DNA from 2 places in the Arthrobacter sp. 24S4-2 genome. Region 2 is predicted to be linked to the other one. Evidence: riboswitches for the same ligand, from Rfam matches in the RefSeq annotation. Region 2 holds a riboswitch; the other holds the start of a gene.
What was found. A riboswitch is a leader RNA that binds a small molecule or an ion and turns the genes downstream of it on or off. The one in region 2 is predicted to bind glycine.
Positions count from the first base shown of each region.

Region 1: linked by a shared signal. The riboswitch ahead of gcvP (aminomethyl-transferring glycine dehydrogenase) and the one ahead of gcvP (aminomethyl-transferring glycine dehydrogenase) in region 2 are both predicted to bind glycine.

Region 1 is NZ_CP040018.1:4,866,873-4,878,103, reverse strand. It holds gene FCN77_RS22630 (GPP34 family phosphoprotein) at 1-33, shown strand, start outside; gene FCN77_RS22625 (alpha/beta fold hydrolase) at 98-883, shown strand; partial or broken gene FCN77_RS22620 (GNAT family N-acetyltransferase) at 1,085-1,441, opposite strand; gene FCN77_RS27165 (hypothetical protein) at 2,213-2,365, opposite strand; gene FCN77_RS22610 (GAF and ANTAR domain-containing protein) at 2,914-3,663, opposite strand; gene FCN77_RS22605 (ATPase) at 4,159-4,629, opposite strand; gene FCN77_RS22600 (nucleotidyltransferase family protein) at 4,778-5,314, shown strand; gene FCN77_RS22595 (flavodoxin domain-containing protein) at 5,345-5,869, opposite strand; gene FCN77_RS22590 (VOC family protein) at 6,000-6,392, opposite strand; gene FCN77_RS22585 (hypothetical protein) at 6,569-7,015, opposite strand; glycine riboswitch at 7,369-7,466, shown strand; gene gcvP (aminomethyl-transferring glycine dehydrogenase) at 7,627-10,548, shown strand; gene gcvT (glycine cleavage system aminomethyltransferase GcvT) at 10,558-11,231, shown strand, end outside.
Region 2 is NZ_CP040018.1:902,956-914,186, reverse strand. It holds gene FCN77_RS04325 (TspO/MBR family protein) at 1-484, shown strand, start outside; gene FCN77_RS04320 (L-serine ammonia-lyase) at 486-1,898, opposite strand; gene glyA (serine hydroxymethyltransferase) at 2,057-3,316, opposite strand; gene gcvH (glycine cleavage system protein GcvH) at 3,378-3,761, opposite strand; gene gcvT (glycine cleavage system aminomethyltransferase GcvT) at 4,281-5,444, opposite strand; gene gcvP (aminomethyl-transferring glycine dehydrogenase) at 5,454-8,327, opposite strand; glycine riboswitch at 8,532-8,630, opposite strand; gene FCN77_RS04295 (TetR/AcrR family transcriptional regulator) at 8,725-9,318, opposite strand; gene FCN77_RS04290 (MFS transporter) at 9,507-10,997, shown strand; gene FCN77_RS04285 (SRPBCC family protein) at 11,003-11,231, opposite strand, start outside.

The DNA of each region.
Region 1 (11,231 bases), 1.6 Mb from region 2:
ATCAGGCTGGGGCTGGCAGAAGCCGCAACCTAAGGCCATCACAACAGACCGGGACCTGGCCCCTGTTCGCCGGAAGCGTCCGGGGTTAGGATGCCGTGTGACTTTCACCCACGGCTTCGCGGACAACAACGGCCTTCGCATGTACTACGAAGTCCACGGCCAGGCGGTGCCCGGCCAGCCGCCACTGCTCCTCATCCCGGGCGGCGGTTCCACCATCGACACCAACTTCAGCGAACTCATCCCGCTGCTCGCCGGACAGCGCCAGGTGATTGCCGTTGAGGAGGAGGGCCACGGCCGCACCCAGCCCACCAGCCGCCCGCTCACCGCCGAGAACTCCGCCGGCGACGTCCTCGCTGTCCTGGACCAGCTCAACGTGGAATCCGTGGATGTGCTGGGATTCAGCGCCGGCGGCCACACCGCCCTCGCGCTGGCACTCGCGCGCCCCGCCGCTGTCCGGCGCCTCATCGCGGCCTCCACCTTCGCGAGCCGCGACGCCGTGCCGGACGCGTTCTGGGACGGCATGGCGAAGGCCACGCCGGATGACATGCCGGACACGTACAAGGACGCCGACCGCCTCCTCAACCCCGAACCCGGCCACCTGGACCGGCTCTTCGAACTGGACAGGCAGCGCATCCTGGACTTCCCCGGCTGGTCAGACGACGAGCTGGGCGCCATCACGGCGCCCACCCTGGTGGTGAGCGCCGACCGCGACGTTGTCACCGCCGGGTACGCTGCACGGATGGCCGGCGTCATCCCGGGCGCCCGACTGCTGATCGTCCCCGGCGGCCACGGCGACTACCTCGGCGAGGAGGCCGCCAGCGGAGGGGACCTCCGGACGATGCACGCCACCGTCCCGTTCCTGCTGCAGTTCCTCGGCGAGTAGCGGACCACGGCGGGAGGCGCCGCCTGGAATGACGGTTTGCAATCCCGCTAGAGGAGCAATGAACCGTAACCGGAGGGGACGGGTCCACACGCGCCGCCGATATCGGGAAATGAGGGGGTTCTTGAAGAAGGTCGCGGAATCCTCGTACGCCAAGGAACGATAGAAACCGCCGGCCCGCCGGCTGGCCAACGACACATAAGCAGCGCCCTGCGACTCAGCCCATGACTCGGCTTCGACCATCAGGGCCTGTCCCACGCCCCCTTGCCGGCGTGCCCGCTCGGACACCATAGCCTCCTCGACCCAGGCAGCAGGGCCGTTGGCAAGGAACGTGGCCCGGCAATGTGCTAAAAGATAGCCGACGACGGATCCGGCACTCTGTTCGGCTACAAGAACAAGTGCCTGGGGCGCCTCCACCAGGGAACGGAAGATTGGGTCAAAGGCCTGCCGCTCCGGCCGGAACGTCGGGGCGAAATCCTGAACCAGGCGCCAGACGTCGCGGTTATCCGAAGATGTGTTGCGCTTCCGGTCATGTCGCGGGCTCACCAACTTGCAAGACATTCCGGTCGGCGACCGCTTGGGCGCGACAGCAGCGGGATTCTATTGCGGGTTCGGCCGACTTCTCCGGCGAGGCGTCTATACGCGACACCCTTGCGGGAGGCTGTGGGGCAGACTTCTGTACTTTTCCCGACCGGCTAGGCTCGGCACACGGACGAATATCGGCTTCACCCAAGCCGGGTTACTCACCGGCGAGCCGGCGTGCCGGAACCGTGGCCGAAGGCTGCAGCAGCGACCAAGACAGTATGGTTTCCTTTGCCCGTGGGACCTGACAGCGTCAGGTACTGGGAAGGACTGAACGGGCGGCCCGAAATCGATGGCACGGTCACTGTTCTCGCGGTGCCAGCCTACGCGCACGATCTGAATCTGGGTGACCGCGTCACCGTCGTCCGCTCTGCGGACGGACGGTTCGTGGCAACGGGGATTGCCCGACGCCGGCAACAACACCTTCAGGTATTACCTGCTCGACCCGGACAACGGGACGGCCTGGCATCCGCTGGTCCAAGAGTTCGCAGCCATGGGCTGCCGGTCACCCCCAATGGTGATCGGCAGCCACCGGGCAGGGAATCACGTGTCGGCGGTTATGTCGGCTTCGCTATCAAAAGCGTGGCACGCAGTCGGGCTGGGCCCGCGGGCGGTTGAACTCGGTGCGGCGCCGCGTCGGACCAGGGGGCCCGCGCATGGCTTCGGCAACTCTGCAGGGCCGGTGGCGACGGGCCATCCGGCGGGTCCTGGCTGCGCGCCTCCGGGCTGCGGCGAGGGGCTGGAGAGCATTCACGGACCCGGTGTCCACCGGGATCGGGTCGACACCGCGGGGCGGGCCGTCTGGTCCGAAATGTGGGACGTGGCAGCGCCTTCCCGCACAGCCTCGACACCTTTCACTGCGGCGGAAATGTCGGGGTAAGTCCGAGAGAGGGCCAGCACCATCCCGTTCCCGTCAACGAGCCTTAGGAGGAACCCTCCCCCGTCGACGCGCACGATCTCGAACGTACCGGGAGTTGAGCGCCAGGGAAGTTCATCGACGGGAACGGCGTCGGGCCCGGCTGGCGCCGGGACAAGTGGCCGGCTTCGATACACGTGTGCGCGTTTAGCGGCGGAAGGCAGAAACGGGGAAAACTTCGGCATGGTAGCTCCACGATGAGGTTCCAATGGCCGCGTCCTGACCTCCCCTGACTATACCCCCGGGACAGTGCCGGGATTCGCCTGGCCACCAGTCGTAGGCGGGATCGATGCCGTGTCTGCGGAATCAATGACAGCCCCACGCTGTCCTCGGTTAGAACAGCGCACCGCCGCGGTTCACTTGATACGAGTCGGCGGCAGCTCTCAATGACGCAGCCGTCCCTATGCTGGGCATCGAGCGTTCATGCGGGGCGGGAGCGGGTTCCTCCTGCGTCGGCCGGAGTCTGCCGGCTCCTCACGCCACACCGTAGTTGGGCGGCAAGGCGACAAGCCCATTGCTGCGCCGTCACGCCCGTTCAGCTGTCGGCAGCGGGGAGCCTCGGAGCGGTGAATTCTCCGCTACTGGCGAGGTGTTCGGCAATATCCCGGAGTTTGATGTTGGATCTGGAGCTGGCGCGGCTGAGGAGGAGGAAGGCCTGCTCGGCCGTGAGCTTGTATCGCTCCATCAGGATGCCTTCGGCCTGGCCGATCAGCTGCCGGGCAACCAGCGCTTCGCCGAGCTGATTAATTTTCTGGGAGTCCGCGAAAGCCACGGCGGCGTGCGCGGCAACAAGTAAACCGACCTGTTCGGATTCGCTGTCGAAGGCATTCGGGCTGGTTCCGTAGAGGTTCAGTGCTCCGAACCGGTCACCTTCAACGAACAACTGGAACGAAAGCATGCTCCGTGCCCCGAGTTTCACGGCGCCCCGGGAGAATTCGGGCCAGCGGTCCTCACGGCTGAGGTCTGGAACACGAACCACCCGCTCCTGGTAAGCCGCGTCCAGGCAGGGTCCTTGCCCGGTGGAGTTCTGCAGGGCATCGACCTGGCGGGGGAGCTCTCCCGATGCGACTTCGGAATCAACTTTCTTGCTGCCCGTAACGAGGCTAATGGAGGCATGCGCGGTCCCCGGGATCAGGTCCAGGGCAGCCTGGACGATGCCGGACAGGACGGCGTGGACATCGTCGTCCTGCTGCAGCTCCCGTGCGAGTTCACTGAGCCGGATAGCCAGCCCGGCGCTGACACGGCCGCTTCCTTGGCGGGTATTGCTTACCTCTGGTCGGTTCACGCCCATCACTGGCCTCCGCTGCTCCCTGTGATTCGATCTTATGCTTACCGGACCGGCCGCACACCATCTGGAACAGGCCCGGCACCCCGCACGGGAACGCCATGGCGGACGTTCGGCGTCACGAAATTCATCATTGACTCCCCTCCGGCCACCGCTTCATTAGAGGACTTGGCATGCCGGCCGCTCTCCCGCTGGCCGCGGTCATACGCCCACGCAACGCGTTCCGTGACCTGCAACCAAGACGGATCATGCCGTGCCGGACACAGCGCCGCACCCCGCGGAGGACCTTCGCGCCTGGGTTCCTGGTGTGGGTGATTGCCCCACCCTGGTCGGGACGCACAAGGGCGGCCCGAACTGTAGCCACCGCTGGTCCCCCTGATGGTTGCCGGCGATTGTGATCACCGTGGCGGCTTCGGCCAGTTTTCCCTTCACCCTGCGACCAACTGAGGTAGCCCGAACAACCACCGGGAACCGCCAACTGAAGCGGCGACCAGCCTAGTCAGCCGATTCGTCGGTCCATCCGGTGAGCGGCAGGAGGTCAGAGGCAATCTCCTGGACGCTGCGGTTGTCCGTGGGGCACCGATGGACCCATTCCGGTGTCAGGAGTTCAAGTTCCCTGGCGGCGGCTTTGCTGCGGTCAAGGTGTTCCTGAAAGTCACTGCCTTGGATACGGCCGCGCAGCCGGGCTGAGGATGTCTCATCGGTGGCGGTCAGCAGAACGGCAGCAATTCTGGGTTCGTCGCCCATGGCTGCAGCCAATTCCTGGGTGAATCGGACGCTGACGGTGTTCGTGTAGATCATCCGCCGGTAGCCAAGATCCCGGTAGTTTGCCCAGACCGCGGCCAGATTCCGCTCGGCCAGGTGGCCCTCCCATGGAGGCGGAAAGGCCAGATCGAGGCTGTCCCCTTCGATCACGCAGTGTCTGACTTTCAGGGCGGCGAGCCGGGCGTGGAGTTCAAACGCCACGGAGCTCTTCCCGACACCTGACCGACCGCCAAGGAAAAGAACCTCACTCTGCATGTTCATCCCTTGAGTATCGTGCAGAGCGGGGCAGGATGGGCTGGTGAATTCCGATGATGAGCGACTCTTTCTGACCTATATCCGAAGGAATCCGGTGAATCGGCAGATTCTTCAGCTGGCACCGGTGCTGGGTGTTTCGGACTGGTGGCTGACAGCGGGGGCTCTGTTCCAGACCGTCTGGAACGTGCTGGACGGCAGAGACCCGGGCGCTGGCATCCGGGACTACGATCTGTTCTATTTTGACGAAGACACGTCCTACGAAGCGGAGGATGCGGTGATTCGCCGGGCGCGGGAACTGTTCAAAGGCCTGGGCGCAGAGGTTGAAGTCCGCAACGAAGCCCGCGTGCACCTTTGGTATGAGGAGCATTTCGGGGTCCCGGCGGTCCCGTTCACCAGCACGGCCGATGCAATAGATCACTTCGCGGCGAAGACCTGCTGCTTCGCAGTCACTGCAGACGCGCACGGTGGCCTCACAACGTATGCGCCGCACGGTTACGATGACCTGTTCGGGCGGAAGGTGGTGCCCAATCCTGTCCTTGCGCCGAGGGACGTGTACTTGACCAAAACCAGGCGGTGGAGCACGGAATGGCCCTCACTCACCGTCCAGCCATGGCCCGCGGTCAACGTCTAGGAAGGCAGGGGCGCGGCACCGGACGTCCACTTACAACCTGTCCAGAAAGTCCTCCGCGAACCGCTTGACACCATCCCACTCGGTGTAGACGTAATCCTGCGACGTGTCCGTATCCAGGGTGCCCTTGTCGCTGGCGATCTTCTTCATCACATGGCGCTTGAGGAAACCGTACTGCGTGTAGAGCAGCGCCCCTCCGAAGAGCCCCACTTGAGCCGGCCGCCAACCCGTTTCACCCTCGAATTTCTCCACGTAACTCTCTGCGTTTTCGGTGTCACCGTGCGCGGCCAGGCTGACAGAGAAGAGCGCCGACGGGAGGTGTTTCAGGACGGTACTGTTCTTTCGCACGAAGTCCCGGACGTAGTCTTCGTGCTTGCCCATATGGACTGACGCACCAACGATTATTGCGTCGTACCCGTCCGGAATAGTATCCCCGGACTGCTTAATGTCCGCTGTTTCCACGTTGTGGCCGTGTGCTTGAAGCACATCCGAGATGTACTCGGCGATCTTTGCTGTCTGACCTTCGGTGGTCCCGTAAGGAATGTAAATAGTGGCCATGGTCGGCGCTTCCTTGTGCTGTTGGCCCGCGCTTGAACAGAGCATGCCTGTGGATGAACCTCGGGATTCGTCTCCCACCAGTCTGTCAACGTCTGGAAATGCAGCTGTAGGGTCGAACGTCCCGAAACAATCACCGGCCAGCCGGCTGGAAGAGCTCGACCACGTTGCCGGCCGGATCTTCCAGCAGGATCTGCTGGCCGCCCGGACCGGTGACGATGTCGTTCCGGAAGGTGAGGCCCGCCGCGCGCAGCCGCTCCACCTCGGCCGCGATATCGCCCACGATGAGGTGGATGCGGTTCCATCCGCCCGGCGACGGCACCGTGCCATCCGGCATTGGCCGGCCCGCCGAACTGCTGGGCCCGCTCAGCAAAAGCCGCAGCTGGCCGCAGGCGACGTCGGCGAACGCCGGTGCGGCGCTCATCCGGAGGGTGAATCCGAGGTGCTTTGTGTAGAAGTCGATCGCCGCATCGACATCGTCCACCATGTATCGGACGCTGACCATGTCCGTAGGGTCGTTGGGCATTTCTAGCTCCTTTCCGAACTCGTTTGGCAGTACTCGATTGCGTGCAGCAAAAACTGGATCCGCGTGTTCAGTTCTTCCGCCGTTGAGCGCTACGGCTATTGAGCTCAGGTGCATCCCGAGGGCAGCTATGGCCGCTGTGGACCTGTAGCGGCCGCTGCTGCCCTTTGGCATGTTTATTATTGGTGCTGAAGCCCGGTGTCGGCCGGTGTGGCGAGCGTTATTTCTGTGTTGATAATGACGGCGGAGCACTGGAATTGCGCACTGCAGGTTTGCAGGTAGACCGAAGCTGCGGCGGCACCTTCGTTGAACGCCATCACATTTGGAACTACTCGTATGGTGACTGTTTGGGCCTGCTTGGTGCAGCTGAGCTGAAAGTTTCCGGCGCCGCCGGCGATCCGTCCGTCGCTGACTCTTTGGGTCAGTTGGACCACGGGTATTGCGATGGTCAGGGCGGGGTCGGTGTCGCACATGAAGGTGACGGGAACATCCACCGCGGCGCCCTTGGCGACGAGGATTCCCGGTCCCGCGCTCACGAGCGTGGCGGGGGCTGCTTGTGCGGGGGCGGCCATGGTCACGAGGGTAGTGGCAAGAGCGGCGGCGAGGCAGCTTCTGGTGCCTAACATCAGGTTCTCCCTTGAATGGAAGCGTGGCGTCCTGTGTTCCGCATTGTCGGCCAGTGCGGTGACTGGGCGTCTTAAATGTACGGGGCGTAGCCCCTGACGGCAGCGCCGTTCCGGGCGCCGCCAGATGCGGCCGAAAGTCCGGTTGGCCGTAGATTACTAACTACCTGCCTGTGTGACAATAGCGATTTCCAAAGCGTGCAGGAAACAAGGCAGCCCTCAGCGCGGACTTTCGCCGGACCAGCGGAGAATGCCGCCTGGCGGCAGGAAACACCCGGCCATGTGACGCAAATTTTGCATCCGGCCCGAACAGCAGATAAAGTGTGAGCCGTGTCACCCACCAGTGGCACAGCTTATGATCTGCGGCGGGAGAGTCCTGCCGGTACGTTCAGCAGGCGCCGTAGGAGCAAATCCTCCCCAGGAATCTCTCAGGCCCACGTACCGCCGCGGCAAGGCAACTCTGGAAAGCAGTCCGGGAAACCGGGCTCACCGACGGTGCAAGTGGCGCGCTGCTAAACAGCAGGCAAAGCGGAAACTCTCAGGTCCAATACAGAGCGGGGAGGAACCCGAATCATCGTGGCACTCCAGTGCCACCTGAATTATGGAGTTCCTCAATGACGATCCAGTCGTCCCCGTCCACATTTGCAGACCGCCATATCGGCGCCCGACGCCAAACAGACATCGACACCATGCTCAAGGCCGTCGGCTACGACAGCGTCGACGGTCTTGTTGACAACGCGGTCCCCGATTCCATCCGCCAGGAAAAGCCGCTTAGCCTGGACAGCGCACTCAGCGAAGTTGAGGTGCTGGCCGGGCTGCGCAAGCTGGCTTCCAAGAACCGCACGGCCGTGCAGATGATCGGCCAAGGCTACTACGACACTGTCACGCCGCCGGTGATCCGCCGCAACATCCTTGAAGCCCCCGCCTGGTACACGGCCTACACGCCGTACCAGCCCGAGATTTCCCAGGGCCGGCTCGAGGCACTGCTGAACTTCCAGACCATGGTCCAGGACCTCACCGCACTGCCGGTAGCCAATGCGTCCCTCCTCGACGAGGCCACCGCCGTCGCCGAAGCCGTGCTGCTGATGCGCAGGGCCAATAAGACCGCAGGTCAGAAATCAGGGGCCCGCGAGGGCAAAACCGTCCTTGACGCCGACTGCCTCCCGCAGACCATCGCCATCGTGCAGGGCCGGGCCGAAGCCTTGGGTTTCGAGGTTGAGGTCGCGGACCTGTCCCAGGGACTTCCCGACGGCGACATCAACGGCGTCGTACTCCAGCAGCCCGGCGTATCCGGCCGGGTATGGGACCAGTCCGCCGTGATCGCCGCGGCTAAAGACCGCGGCGCACTGGTCACCGTTGCCGCCGACCTCCTGGCACTGACCCTGATCACCCCGCCGGGCGAGCAGGGGGCCGACGTCGCCGTCGGATCCACGCAGCGCCTGGGCGTGCCGCTGTTCTTCGGCGGCCCGCACGCGGCCTACATGGCCGTGCGTGACGGCATGGAACGCACCCTCCCGGGACGCATCGTCGGCGTCTCCAAGGACAACGCCGGCGTTCCCGCCTACCGCCTGGCCCTGCAGACCCGCGAGCAGCACATCCGCCGCGAAAAGGCCACCTCCAACATCTGCACCGCGCAGGCATTGCTGGCCATCGTCTCGTCGATGTACGCCGTCTACCACGGCCCCGACGGGCTGAAGGCCATCGCCGAGACCGTCCACAACAACGCCCGGGCCCTCGCCGCCACTCTCAAGGTCGCCGGCCGGGAACTGGTGAGCGACTCCTTCTTCGACACCATCACGGTCCGCGTGCCCGGGAAGGCCCGGAAGGTCCTTACCGCTGCCGAGGCCCGGGGCATCAACCTGCGTTTCATCGATGCGGACACGGTTGGCGTGTCAGTCGATGAGACGACGACGGCGGAGGTCCTCTCCGCGGTGGTCGTCGCCTTTGGCGCGGGTCCGGTGGTGGACGCGCAAGGCTTCGAACTACCCGACGCGGTGCTGCGTTCCTCCGATTTCCTGCAGCACCCGGTCTTCAACAAGCACCGCTCCGAGACCCAGCTGCTCCGGTACATCCGCAAGCTCTCGGACAGGGACCTGGCCCTGGACCGCACCATGATCCCGCTGGGTTCCTGCACCATGAAGCTGAACGCCACGGCCGAGATGGAAGCCATCTCCTGGCCCGAGTTCGCCTCCATCCACCCTTTTGCCCCGGACTCCCAGACCGAGGGCTGGCGTGAGCTGATCGGAGGCCTGGAAGCTGACCTCGCCGAAATCACCGGTTACGACCAGGTGTCCATCCAGCCGAACGCCGGCTCCCAGGGTGAGCTCGCCGGCCTGCTGGCCATCCGCGGCTACCACCACTCCCGCGGGGAGCAGCAGCGCAACGTCTGCCTGATCCCGGCCTCGGCGCACGGCACGAACGCTGCGTCCGCTGTCCTGGCGGGCATGAAGGTGGTTGTGGTGGCCACGGCGGCCGACGGCACGATCGACCATGCCGACCTCAATGCCAAGATCGAGCTGCACAAGGACGCCCTGTCTGCCATCATGATCACCTACCCGTCCACCCACGGCGTGTACGACGCCGACGTCCGCGAGGTGTGTGACTCGGTGCATGCGGCAGGCGGCCAGGTCTATGTGGACGGCGCCAACCTCAACGCACTGGTGGGCCTGGCCCAGCCCGGTAAGTTCGGCGGCGACGTCTCGCACCTGAACCTGCACAAGACCTTCTGCATCCCGCACGGCGGCGGCGGTCCCGGCGTGGGCCCGGTGGCTGCCAAGGCGCACCTGGCGCCGTTCATGCCGGGCGACGCCAACAAGGCCGCACACGAGGCTGGCGCTATCGAACCAGGAACTGGTGCTGCGATCTCGGCTTCGCGCTTCGGGTCCGCCGGTGTGCTGCCGATCTCCTGGGCCTACGTGAAGCTCATGGGCGGCCAGGGGCTGACCGAGGCCACCAAGTCGGCGCTGCTCGCGGCGAACTACGTCGCGTCCCGCCTGAATGAGTTTTACCCCGTCCTCTACACCGGCGAAGGCGGACTCGTGGCGCACGAGTGCATCCTGGACCTGCGTCAACTGACGGCCAGGACCGACGTGACCGCGGAGGATGTAGCCAAGCGCCTCATCGACTTCGGCTTCCACGCACCCACCCTGGCCTTCCCGGTTGCGGGCACGCTGATGGTGGAGCCGACGGAGTCCGAGGACCTCGCGGAGATCGACCGTTTCATCGAAGCGATGATCACCATCCACGCTGAGATTGAACAGGTGGCCGCCGGTGACTTCACGCTGGAGAACTCCCCGCTGCGCAACGCCCCGCACACCGCTGCCGCCGTCGTCTCCTCCGACTGGGCCCGCGAGTACCCGCGCGAGCAGGCTGCCTTCCCCGTGCACACCCTCCGGCAGGACAAGTACTTCCCGCCGGTCGGCCGCATCGACGGCGCGGCAGGGGACCGCAACCTGGTCTGCTCCTGCCCGCCCCTCGAAGCGTTCGAGGACAACATAGAGGCTTTCGAAGACAACACAGTCGAGTTTGAAAACTAAGGATTCCTGATGACTGAGAACTACACCGCGCTCTACGAGCAGCACAAAAAAGCCGGCGCCTCCTTCACCGACTTCGGCGGGTGGCAGATGCCGCTGAAGTACTCCTCCGAACTGGCCGAGCACCACGCCGTGCGCAACGCCGCCGGCCTGTTCGACCTCTCGCACATGGGTGAAGTCTGGGTCACCGGCCCGGACTCTGCAGCCTTCCTGGACTACGCCCTGGCCGGCAAGCTGTCGGCGGTCGCCGTCGGCAAGGCCAAATACTCGCTGATCTGCCAGGAAGATGGCGGCATCATCGATGACCTGATCACGTACCGCCTCCCCGCGGCTGCGGATGGAACAGAGAAGTACCTGGTGGTGCCCAACGCCGGCAATGCCGTGGTGGTCGCCGCAGCGTTGGCCGAAAGGGCCGCTTCCGGCAAAGAGGGAAGCTTCGACGTAAAGGTGGACGACGTGTCTGCCGAGACGTCCCTGATCGCCGTTCAGGGCCCCAACGCAGAGGCCATTCTGCTGACGCTGGTCCCGGCCGAGCAGCACTCGCTGGTCACGGAGCTCAAGTACTACGCGGCGGTCGAGGTCGAAATTAACGGTCAGGATTTGCTGCTGGCCCGCACGGGGTACACCGGCGAAGACGGCTTCGAGATCTACGTACCGAACCAGGACGCAGCCGGCCTGTGGGAGGC
Region 2 (11,231 bases):
CGGTGCTCAGGTCCTCGGACTGGCGGTGTTCCTGGGGGCGTCCGCGCTGGTTGCATGGTTGGGCGCACTGGCCACGCTGAACAACGTCAACGGCTGGTACGTGGCCGCGGACAAGGCACCGTGGTCACCGCCCAACTGGGTGTTCGGCCCGGTCTGGACGGTGCTCTACGCTGCCATGGCCGTGGCCGCGTGGCTCGTCTGGCGCCGCCGCGCTGAACGCTCCACGCCGGCACTGGTTGCCTACGGAATCCAGCTGCTGCTGAACCTGCTGTGGACGCCGGTGTTCTTCGGCCTGTATCCCGTGATGGGCACGGCGGCGCTCTGGCTGGGGCTGGCCATCATCATCGCCCTGATACTCGCGGTGACAGTAACTGTCCTGTATTTCGGCCCCATCAGCCGGGCTGCCGGCCTCCTGCTGTTGCCTTACGTCTCCTGGTTGGTGTTCGCCGCCAGCCTGAACTGGTGGGCGGCCCTGCACAACTGATTCAGCACTCCACCACATTGACGGCCAGCCCGCCCATGGCGGTTTCCTTGTACTTGGAACTCATGTCGCGTCCGGTCTCCCGCATGGTTACGATCACCTCGTCGAGGGAGACCCGGTGCGAGCCGTCGCCCCAGAGGGCCATCTTGGCCGCGTTGATGGCCTTGGCCGCGGCGATGGCGTTGCGTTCGATGCAGGGCACCTGGACCAGCCCGCCGATGGGATCGCAGGTCAGGCCAAGATTGTGCTCCATCGCGATCTCCGCGGCGTTCTCCACCTGGGCCGGAGTTCCTCCCATCACTTCGGCCAGGCCCGCGGCGGCCATCGACGACGCCGACCCCACCTCGCCCTGGCAACCCACCTCCGCACCGGAAATGGACGCCTGTTCCTTGTACAGCACCCCGATGGCGCCGGCCGTCAGCAGGAACTTCACCACGACGTCGTCGCGGTCCTGCTGGCTTGCGTTCTCCATCCCGGGCGCGAAGTGCAGGGCGTAGTACAGGACGGCCGGGATGATCCCGGCGGCACCGTTGGTCGGGGCGGTGACTACCCGGCCCCCGGAGGCGTTTTCCTCGTTGACCGCAAGGGCGATCAGGTTGACCCATTCCTGCCAGTACTTCGGGTCCCGGTAGTCGGGATCATGGTCCCGGCTTTCCTTCAGGAGCCGCTCGTGCCAGTCGGGAGCACGACGGCGGACCTTCAGCCCGCCGGGCAGCAGGCCTTCGCGCTTGAGGCTGGTTTCCACGCAACCTTCCATCACGGAGTAGATGTGCAGCAGGCCTTCGCGGATTTCCTCTTCCGAGCGGGAGGCACGTTCGTTGACGAACATGATCTCGCCAATGGACAGTCCCTTGGACTGGCATCGGCCCAGGAGTTCGGCTGCCGTGCGGAACGGCAGTGGCAGCTCCTTCTTGGATTCGTCGAGTTCCTTCAACGCCGCGTCCTCTTCGCCTTCGCGGACGATGAAGCCGCCGCCCACCGAGAAGAAGGTGGCGCTGTGCAGGACATCCCCTCCGGCGTCGGACACGGTGAAGGTCATGCCGTTGGTGTGCCGCGGCAGGATGGTCAGCGGGCGCAGGACCATGTCCTTCACCCCGTACGGCAGCGGGACGGAACCGGCCAGCTGCAGCATTCCTGTTTCGGCGATCGCGGCCAGCCGCTCCTCCACCTCGTCGGGGAGGATCTTCTCGGGGTGGAAGCCCTCCAGGCCGAGGAGGATGGCCGTCATGGTGCCGTGGCCGTGACCGGTGGCAGCGAGCGAGCCGTACAGGTCCACCCGCAGCGACGCGACGCCCGCCAGCCTGCCGGACGCCTTGAGCTCTTCGGCGAACACCGCTGCAGCCCGCATCGGACCCACGGTGTGCGAACTGGACGGGCCTATTCCTATGGAGAAGAGGTCAAAGACTCCAACAGCCATTGTCGGTTCCTAACTAGGTCTTACTGTGGTCCGGCAGATGGTCCTGCCGGAAGGCGGCGCGTCCGTTGGTCGGCGGGCGCACTGCCGGATGCGCGGCGCTGGGCGGCAGCTTGTGGCGGCCGCCCGGCGTCGTGATCTGTACTTCTGTCTTACGGCCTCTAGGCGAGGTTGGCAACTGAGGGGTAGAGCGGGTGGGCTTCGGCGAGGGCCTCCACGCGGGAGCGCAGGCCGGAGAAGTCCGCGCCGGCGTCGGCGATCAGGGCCTCGGCGATGATGTCCGCGACCTCGGCGAAGGCGGCCTCGCCGAAACCGCGGGTGGCCAGCGCCGGGGTGCCGATCCGCAGCCCCGAGGTGACCATCGGCGGGCGCGGGTCGAACGGCACAGCGTTGCGGTTGACCGTGATGTCGATTTCCGCGAGGCGGTCCTCGGCTTCCTGCCCGTTGAGCTCGCAGTTACGCAAATCCACCAGGACCAGGTGCACGTCGGTGCCGCCGGAGATCACGCTGATCCCCTTGGCGGTGACGTCCGGCTGGACCAGGCGCCCGGCGAGGATCCGGGCACCGGCGAGGACACGTTCCTGGCGTTCCTTGAACTCGGCCGAGGCGGCGATCTTGAACGCCACGGCCTTGCCCGCGATCACGTGCTCCAGCGGCCCGCCCTGCTGGCCCGGGAACACCGCCGAGTTGATCTTCTTGGCGATCTCGGCGTCGTTGGTCAGGATGATGCCGCCGCGCGGACCGGCCAGGGTCTTGTGCGTGGTGGAGGTGGTCACGTGCGCGTAAGGGACCGGGGAGGGGTGCAGCCCGGCGGCGACGAGCCCGGCGAAGTGCGCCATGTCCACCATCAGGTACGCGCCCACCGAATCCGCGATCCGGCGGAACTCGGCGAAGTCCAGCTGCCGGGCGTACGCGGACCAGCCGGCAACGATCAGCGCCGGCCTGTGCTCCAGGGCCAGGCGTTCGACCTCGGCCATGTCGATCCGGTGGTCCTCTTCCCGGACCTGGTACGGGATGACCTTGTAGAGCCGGCCGGAGAAGTTGATCCGCATCCCGTGCGTCAGGTGCCCGCCGTGCGCCAGGTTCAGGCCCATGATCGTGTCCCCGGGCCTGATCAGGGCATGCATCACCGAGGCGTTGGCCTGCGCGCCGGAGTGCGGCTGGACGTTCGCGAACTCCGCGCCGAACAGGGCCTTCACCCGGTCAATCGCGAGCTGCTCGATCACGTCAACGTGCTCGCAGCCGCCGTAATAGCGCTTCCCCGGGTAACCCTCGGCATACTTGTTCGTCAGCACCGAACCCTGCGCCTGCATCACCGCCGCGGCGGTGTGGTTCTCCGAGGCGATCATCTCCAGGCCCGTACGCTGGCGGGCGAGCTCGTCATCGATCTTCGCCGCGATCTCCGGATCCAGCACGGACAGCTCCGCATCCAGGCTCGGGGAGACTACCTGCTCAAAGGCTGCCGTTGCGGCACCTGCCCGCTCACAGCTCGCCGCCGTTCTTGGACGCGTACTCCTGCGCGGAGAGCAACGGGCCATCGGATTCCGCGGCCACTTTGAACAACCAGCCGGCACCGTACGGATCGCTGTTGATCAGGGCGGGATCGTCGACGACGGCGGGGTTGATTTCCGTGACCTCGCCGGTCACCGGGGAGTACAGGTCCGAGACGGACTTGGTGGACTCCACCTCGCCGCAGGTCTCCCCCGCGGTCACCGGGGAGCCAACCTCGGGCAGGTCAACGTACACGATGTCGCCGAGGGCGTCCGTGGCCACGGCGGAGATCCCAATGGACACAACGTTCCCGGCCTCGCGCGCAACCCACTCGTGCTCGTCGGAATACTGCAGGTCAAGGGCAACTTTTGCCATTATGTTCCTTAATCTCGTTACTACTGTTGTCGGGTGGGGAGGCGGGTGACCGAATTCCTCCGCGTGCTGCTCCTTCGTCGCTTTGACGCACGCTTCCGGAATCCGCTCACCCGCCGTCTCCGCCGTCAGTTCCGGTGGGGAACCAATGGCAGTGAAAGATAAAACAAGGTCCTACCTAGTTCTTGGCCATTCGTTTCGACAAGCTCAACCCCCAATGATCGAGCTTGGCGAGGCGCCGATTCAGACAAGCCCACCTCCGGCAGGCAGTCCATCCCCCAGCACCTTGGCTTGCGAAAGCGCGGGACAGCCGGAGCGGTCTTGCCTTGTCCGTTTGTCCGAAAGGTGAGCTGCCGGCCCCCTTCGGGGCTGGCATCCGGAAGCGTGCGTCTAAGGGAGCATCACGTCCGCCCAGCGGGCGTCTACGCGACCGAGCACGCGGAGGATGTCAGCCCGACGGGACCAAACGGAGCCGGTCAGGGCCCCGAAGCCGGGAACCACTGGCAGCCCAGGACCCGCGGGCTACTTCTGGCGCTTGTAGAAAGGCAGTGCGACGATTTCGAACGGCTCGGCTTTCCCGCGCAGGTCGATGTCCAGGGCGGTGCCGGGCTCGGTGAACTCGACGTCGACATATGCCATGGCCACCGGGTAACCCAGGGTGGGGCTCGGCTGGCCAGACGTCACTTCGCCAACAACGTTGCCGTCCTTGAGGACCGGGTAGTGGCCCCGGCCGGCCCTGCGTCCCAGGCCTTTGAGCCCGACGAGCTTGCGGCCGGTGGTGGAACCGGCGCCGGCTGCCTTCAGTGCGCTCAGGGCTGCCTTGCCGACGAAGTCGCCTTCCTTGGAGAGCGCGACAACCGGGCCCAGGCCGGCGGCGAACGGGTCGCCGTCGATGGACAGTTCGTTGCCGTACAGCGGCATGCCGGCTTCGAGGCGGAGCGAATCGCGGGAGGCCAGGCCGGCAGGCGTCAGCTCCCCTTCGTCCGCAATGGCGACGATGGCCTGCCAGAGCGCGGCGGCGTCGTCGTTCGCCACGAAGATCTCGAAACCGTCCTCGCCGGTGTAACCGGTGCGGGCCAGCAGGAGGTCGGTGGTGCGGCCGGCCACCATAAAGGGAACCTCGACGGCCGCGTAGTACTTCAGGCCGGTGACCAGATCGTGCTGGGCGGCCGGAACCAGGCGGAGCAGGATGCCTTCGGCCTTGGGACCTTGGACGGCGATCAGCGAGGTGGCGGCGGAAACGTCGTCCACGACGACGTCGAAGCCCCCCTCTTTGCCGGAACCGGCGCGCTCAGCCAGGGCATCGGCCACCACCTTGGCGTTGCCCGCGTTGGGCACCACCAGGAACCGGTCGTGGCCCTCGGCGTCTGCCTGCCTGCGGTACACGATGAGGTCATCGATGATGCCGCCGTCCTCGTTGCAGATCAGCGAGTACTTGGCCTTGCCGGCGGCCATCGCCGAAATCTTGCCGACGAGGGCATAGTCGAGGAACGCCGCGGCGTCCGGGCCGGTCACCCAGACTTCGCCCATGTGGGAGAGGTCGAAGATGCCCGCGGCCTTGCGGACGGCGTGGTGCTCGGCCAGTTCCGAGCTGTACTTCAGCGGCATCTGCCAGCCGCCGAAGTCGGTGAAGGAGGCACCGAGCTTCTTGTGCTCTTCGTGGAGTGCCGTGTAATTCTCAGTCATTGGGAGTCCTTAGTTTTCAAACTCGGAAAGCGGCGGGCAGGAGCAGATCAGGTTGCGGTCACCCAGGGCGCCGTCGATCCTGCCTACGGGCGGGAAGTACTTGTCCTGCTTGAGGGAGTGCACCGGGAACACGGCCTGTTCGCGCGGGTAGCCGCGGTTCCAGTCGGTGCTGATCGCGGCCGCGGCGGTGTGCGGCGCGTTGCGCAGCGGGCTGTCGGCAAGGGTGAAGTCTCCGTGTGCCACCTGGTCGATTTCCGCGCGGATGGAGATCATCGCGGTGATGAAGCGGTCGATCTCGGCGAGGTCCTCGGATTCGGTGGGCTCCACCATCAGGGTGCCGGCCACGGGGAAGGCCAGGGTGGGTGCGTGGAAGCCGTAGTCGATCAGCCGCTTGGCCACGTCCTCTGCCGTGACGCCGGTCTTGGCCGTGAGCTCACGCAGGTCCAGGATGCACTCGTGCGCCACGAGGCCGCCTTCGCCGGTGTAGAGGACCGGGAAGAAATCGTTGAGCCGGGCCGCAATGTAGTTGGCAGCGAGCAGCGCGGACTTGGTGGCGTCGGTGAGGCCCCGGCCGCCCATCAGCTTCACGTAGGCCCAGGAGATGGGCAGCACGCCGGCGGAGCCGTACTTGGAGGCGGAGATGGGGGTGCCGTCCGCGCCGTTGGCCGGATCAGCCGCGTTACCGGGCATGAACGGAGCCAGGTGCGCCTTCGCAGCCACCGGGCCCACGCCGGGACCGCCGCCGCCGTGCGGGATGCAGAAGGTCTTGTGCAGGTTCAGGTGCGAGACGTCGCCGCCGAACTTGCCGGGCTGGGCCAGGCCCACCAGTGCGTTGAGGTTGGCGCCGTCGATGTAGACCTGGCCGCCGGCTGCGTGGATGGCGTCGCAGACTTCCCGGACGTCGGCGTCGTACACGCCGTGGGTGGACGGGTAGGTGATCATGATCGCGGACAGGGCGTCCTTGTGCAGCTCGATCTTGGCGTTGAGGTCGGCGTGGTCGATCGTGCCGTCGGCGGCCGTGGCCACCACAACCACCTTCATGCCGGCCAGGACGGCGGAGGCGGCGTTGGTGCCGTGCGCCGAGGCCGGGATCAGGCAGACGTTGCGCTGCTGCTCCCCGCGGGAGTGGTGGTAGCCGCGGATGGCCAGCAAGCCGGCGAGCTCGCCCTGCGAGCCGGCGTTGGGCTGGATGGACACCTGGTCGTAGCCGGTGATTTCAGTCAGCTGGGCTTCGAGGTCGGCGATGAGTTCCCGCCAGCCCTCGGTCTGGGAGTCCGGAGCGAACGGGTGGATGGAGGCGAACTCGGGCCAGGAGATGGCTTCCATCTCGGCCGTGGCGTTCAGCTTCATGGTGCAGGAACCCAGCGGGATCATGGTGCGGTCCAAAGCAAGGTCGCGGTCCGAGAGCTTCCGGACGTACCGGAGCAGCTGGGTCTCGGAGCGGTGCGTGTGGAAGACCGGGTGCTGCAGGTAGTCGGAGGAGCGTTCGACGGCGGCATCCAGGCGGAAGTCGGTGCCCGCGTCGGAGCCAGCGTCTGCGACAGCCGCACCGAAGGCAGCCAGCACGTCTGCCACAACGGCGTCGGTGGTTGCCTCATCGGTGGAGATGCCGATGGTGTCGGCGTCGATCCCGCGGAGGTTGATGCCCTTGGCTTCGGCGGCCGCCAGGAAGTCCGACGCCTTGCCCGGGACGGACACTGTGACGGTGTCGAAGAAGCTGGCGTGCCGGACTGCCAGGCCGGCGGCCTTCAGGGAGGTGGCGAGGGTCCTGGCGTGGCCGTGCGCGGTCTCCGCGATGGCCTTCAGGCCTTCCGGGCCGTGGTAGACGGCGTACATGGACGCGACGATGGCCAGCAGCGCCTGCGCGGTGCAGATGTTGGACGTGGCCTTCTCGCGGCGGATGTGCTGCTCGCGGGTCTGCAGCGCCAGCCGGTATGCGGGCAGGCCGGTGGAGTCCTTGGAGACGCCGACGAGGCGGCCCGGCATGGAGCGTTCGAGGCCCTTCTGGACCGCCATGTAGGCGGCGTGCGGACCGCCGTAGAACAGCGGAACACCGAAGCGCTGCGCGGAACCGACGGCGATGTCAGCGCCCTGCTCACCGGGAGGGGTGATGAGGGTCAGGGCCAGGAGGTCGGCGGCAACGGTCACCAGTGCGCCGCGTTCCTTCGCGGCAGCGATGACCTCGGAGTGGTCGAACACGCGGCCGGAAACGCCGGGCTGCTGGAGCACAACGCCGTTGATGACGCCGTCGGGCAGTCCCTCGGACAGGTCCGCAACCTCAACCTCGAAGCCGAGCGCTTCCGCGCGGCCCTTGACGATGGCGATGGTCTGCGGGAGGCAGTCGGCGTCCAGTACGGTCTTGCCGTCGTGGGCCCCTGATTTCTGACCTGCGGTCTTATTGGCCCTGCGCATCATCAGCACGGCCTCGGCAACGGCGGTGGCTTCGTCGAGCAGCGAAGCGTTGGCGATGGGGAGGCCCACCAGGTCCTGCACCATGGTCTGGAAGTTCAGCAGTGCCTCGAGCCGGCCCTGGGAGATTTCGGGCTGGTAGGGCGTGTACGCCGTGTACCAGGCCGGGGCTTCGAGGATGTTGCGGCGGATCACCGGCGGGGTGACGGTGTCGTAGTAGCCCTGGCCGATCATCTGCACGGCCGTCTTGTTTTTGGCGGCAAGCTTGCGCAGCTCGGTCAGGGTTTCCACTTCGCTCAGCGCCGCGGTGAGCTCCAGCGGCGAATCCTGCCGGATGTCCTTCGGAACGGCCGTGTCCACCAGGGAGTCAACGGTGTCGTAGCCGACCGCCTTGAGCATGGCGTCGACGTCGGCCTCGCGGCGCGCGCCGATATGGCGGTCAACGAAGGAAGTGGAGGCTGAATTAACAGTCACAAGGAACTCCATAACTAAGGCGGCGCAGGGTACGCCACATCGATTCGGGTTCCTCCCCGCTCTGTATTGGACCTGAGAGTTTCCGCGCAGCCGTGCTTTCGCATGGCTCCGCTTGCACCGTCGGTGAGCACAGCATGTCGGGGTTCGGTGTCCTCAACGGGGGTTGGGACACCGGACGGACAGCCTGCTGCTTTCCAGAGTTGCCTTGCCGCGGCGGTACATGGGCCTGAGAGATTCCTGGGGAGGATTTGCTCCTACGGCGCCTGCTTGTACCTACTTGCAGAACTCTCCCGCCGCAGATCAAAGGCATATTTAGTTTGCGGTGACAACAGTCACAGCCCCTATTGTCCTACGCCGGAGACGCGTCTGCAAACTCCGTGGCCACGCCGACGCCGCGTTACGCGCTCCCGGCCCGGCGAGCCTGAACGGGGGGTTCGGTGGCGCGCGGCGACCAGCCGCGCAGGCGTTCGACGGCGGCGAGCAGGCCCTCGACGTCGCCGCTCATTTCGGGTGGGGACGCGCCGGGACCACTGGCCAGCATGGCATTGAAATACAGTCCGTCGCCCATGTAAAGCACGGCTTTGGCCATCGCAGGGCCGACGTCCCCGGCCAGCAGTTCCAGCCAGGCGCCCTGGACGGCGGCAAAACGGTGCAGCGTTTCCTCATGGGCCACTTCGGCCAGCCGCGTGGCCGCAACAAACACCCGGTCCAGAGGCGTGTCAGCCCAGAGCGAGGATTTGATGAAGTGAACAGCCGCCCCCTCCGGAGCGCCGGCCATGACTTCGACATCCGCCGCGACCAGCCGGTCCATGCGCTCCAGCAGCGCCGAAATCATGGCCTCCTTGTTCGGGAAGTGGTACAGCAGTCCGCCTTTGGAAACGCCGGCCCGCCTGGCCACCGCATCCAAGGTGGCGGCACGTTCGCCCACTTCAATGAGGAGGGATTCAAAGGCGTCGAGCACTGCCTCGCGTGCAACGGGTTTTCTGGCCATGGTTCCAATCATGCCCGGTGGCCCGGGCTCATTTCTTAACTATACCGTCCAGACGGTACAGTTATGGCTATGGGAACCTTCTCCTCAACTCCGACGCCGGTCACGCACCCTCGCATTGCCGGCACTTCCGACACGGCCAGCCAGCCCGCCGGCCGCCAGCCTGCCGCCCCGAGCGGGGGCGCGACTGGCTGGCCCTCGGGCTGCTGATGTTTCCGGTGCTGCTGGTGGCCGTCGACAACACGGCCCTGACGTTCGCGCTGCCCCAAATCGCCCGCAGCCTGGAACCCACCGGCGTGCAGCTCCTCTGGATCGTGGATGCCTATCCGCTGGTCCTGGCCGGGCTCCTGGTGGCCATGGGGAGTTTTGGCGACCGGATCGGCCGCCGCCGTCTCCTCCTGATCGGCAGCATGGGCTTCGCGGCGGTGTCGGCCGCCACCGCCTTCGCCCCCAGCGCTGAATGGCTCATCGCCGGACGAGCAGCCCTCGGATTCTTTGGTGCGATGCTGATGCCGTCCACGCTGTCCCTGATCCGCAACATCTTTCCGGACCCGAACCGGCGGCGGCTGGCCATTGCGATCTGGGCGGCAGGGTTCTCGGGCGGCGCTGCCCTGGGTCCGATCTTCGGCGGCTGGCTCGTTGAGCACTACTGGTGGGGCGCCATCCTGCTGGTGGCCGTGCCCATCATGCTTCCCATCCTGGCGCTGGGCCGGATTCTCATTCCCGAGTCCAGGGATCCCCGGCCCGGCACGGTGGACGGTGTCAGCATCGCCCTGTCCCTGCTGACCATGGTTCCCGTGGTCTACGGGATCAAGTCGCTGGCAACGGAGGGCTTCGGCGCAGCACCGGCCGCGGTCATCGGCTTCGGACTCTCGATGGGCTATGTCTTCGTCCGGCGCCAGCGGAGGCTGCCAAGCCCGCTGCTGGACGTGGGCCTGTTCGGAAACCGGATTTTCAGCACCGCCATCACGGCCAATGTCCTGGCGCTGTTTTCCTTCAACGGGTTCATCCTCTTCCTGGCCCAGCATCTCCAGCTGCTCGAAGGCCAGCGGCCTTCCGAATCCGGGATGGCGATGATCCCTGCCCTGGTTGCGACCGTGGTTGCAGGGTTGCTGGTGGTGCCGCTGGTGCGGAAAATACGGCCGGGCTTCGTGGTGGCCGGTGGCCTCTCGCTCAGCGCCACCGGCTACTTTGTAGTGGCCTTCGGTGACCATTCCCGCGGCCCGGCCCTACTGCTGGGCGCCCTCCTGATCCTTGCCTTAGGCGTGGGGGCTGCCGAAACGATCTCCAACGACATGCTCCTGGGTGCGGTACCGCCGGAGAAATCAGGGGCGGCCGCGGCCATCTCGGAGACCGGCTACGAGATTGGTTCGCTGCTCGGCACGGCCATCCTCGGCTCGATCCTCACGGCCTCCTACCAGCGGAACCTGATCCTGCCCGCGGCCATCACGGCTGACGGCCCCGGCACCGAGCACGGCATTTCGCAGGCCCGGGAGACGCTGGCCGGGGCCATGGAGTTGGCGCACTCGCTGCCGGGACCGCTGGCGGACGCCCTGACGTCCGCCGCCCGGGTTGCATTTGAGTCGGGTGTCCACGTGACTGCGTCCATCGGGCTGGTTCTAATGGCGGGAGCGGCAGTGCTCGTCGCCGTCGTACTCCGCGGAGTACCCAAGGCGAAGTAACGCCGTCAGCCGTGCTCGACGAATGCCTGCAGGGCATCCAGCAGCCCTTCGGTTCCTTCCTTCCGGCCCGCCGCCTGGTCCTCCTCGGTGAAGTAGGCACCCTGCTCGGTCAGGGTGAGCAGGGTGCCGTCGCCGTCGGGCGCGAGTTCCACGGTGCTGAGCGAAACCGACATGCGGCGGCCATTGAGGAGCATTTCGTAGCTGTACACGATCCGCTGGTCCTCCACGATGTCG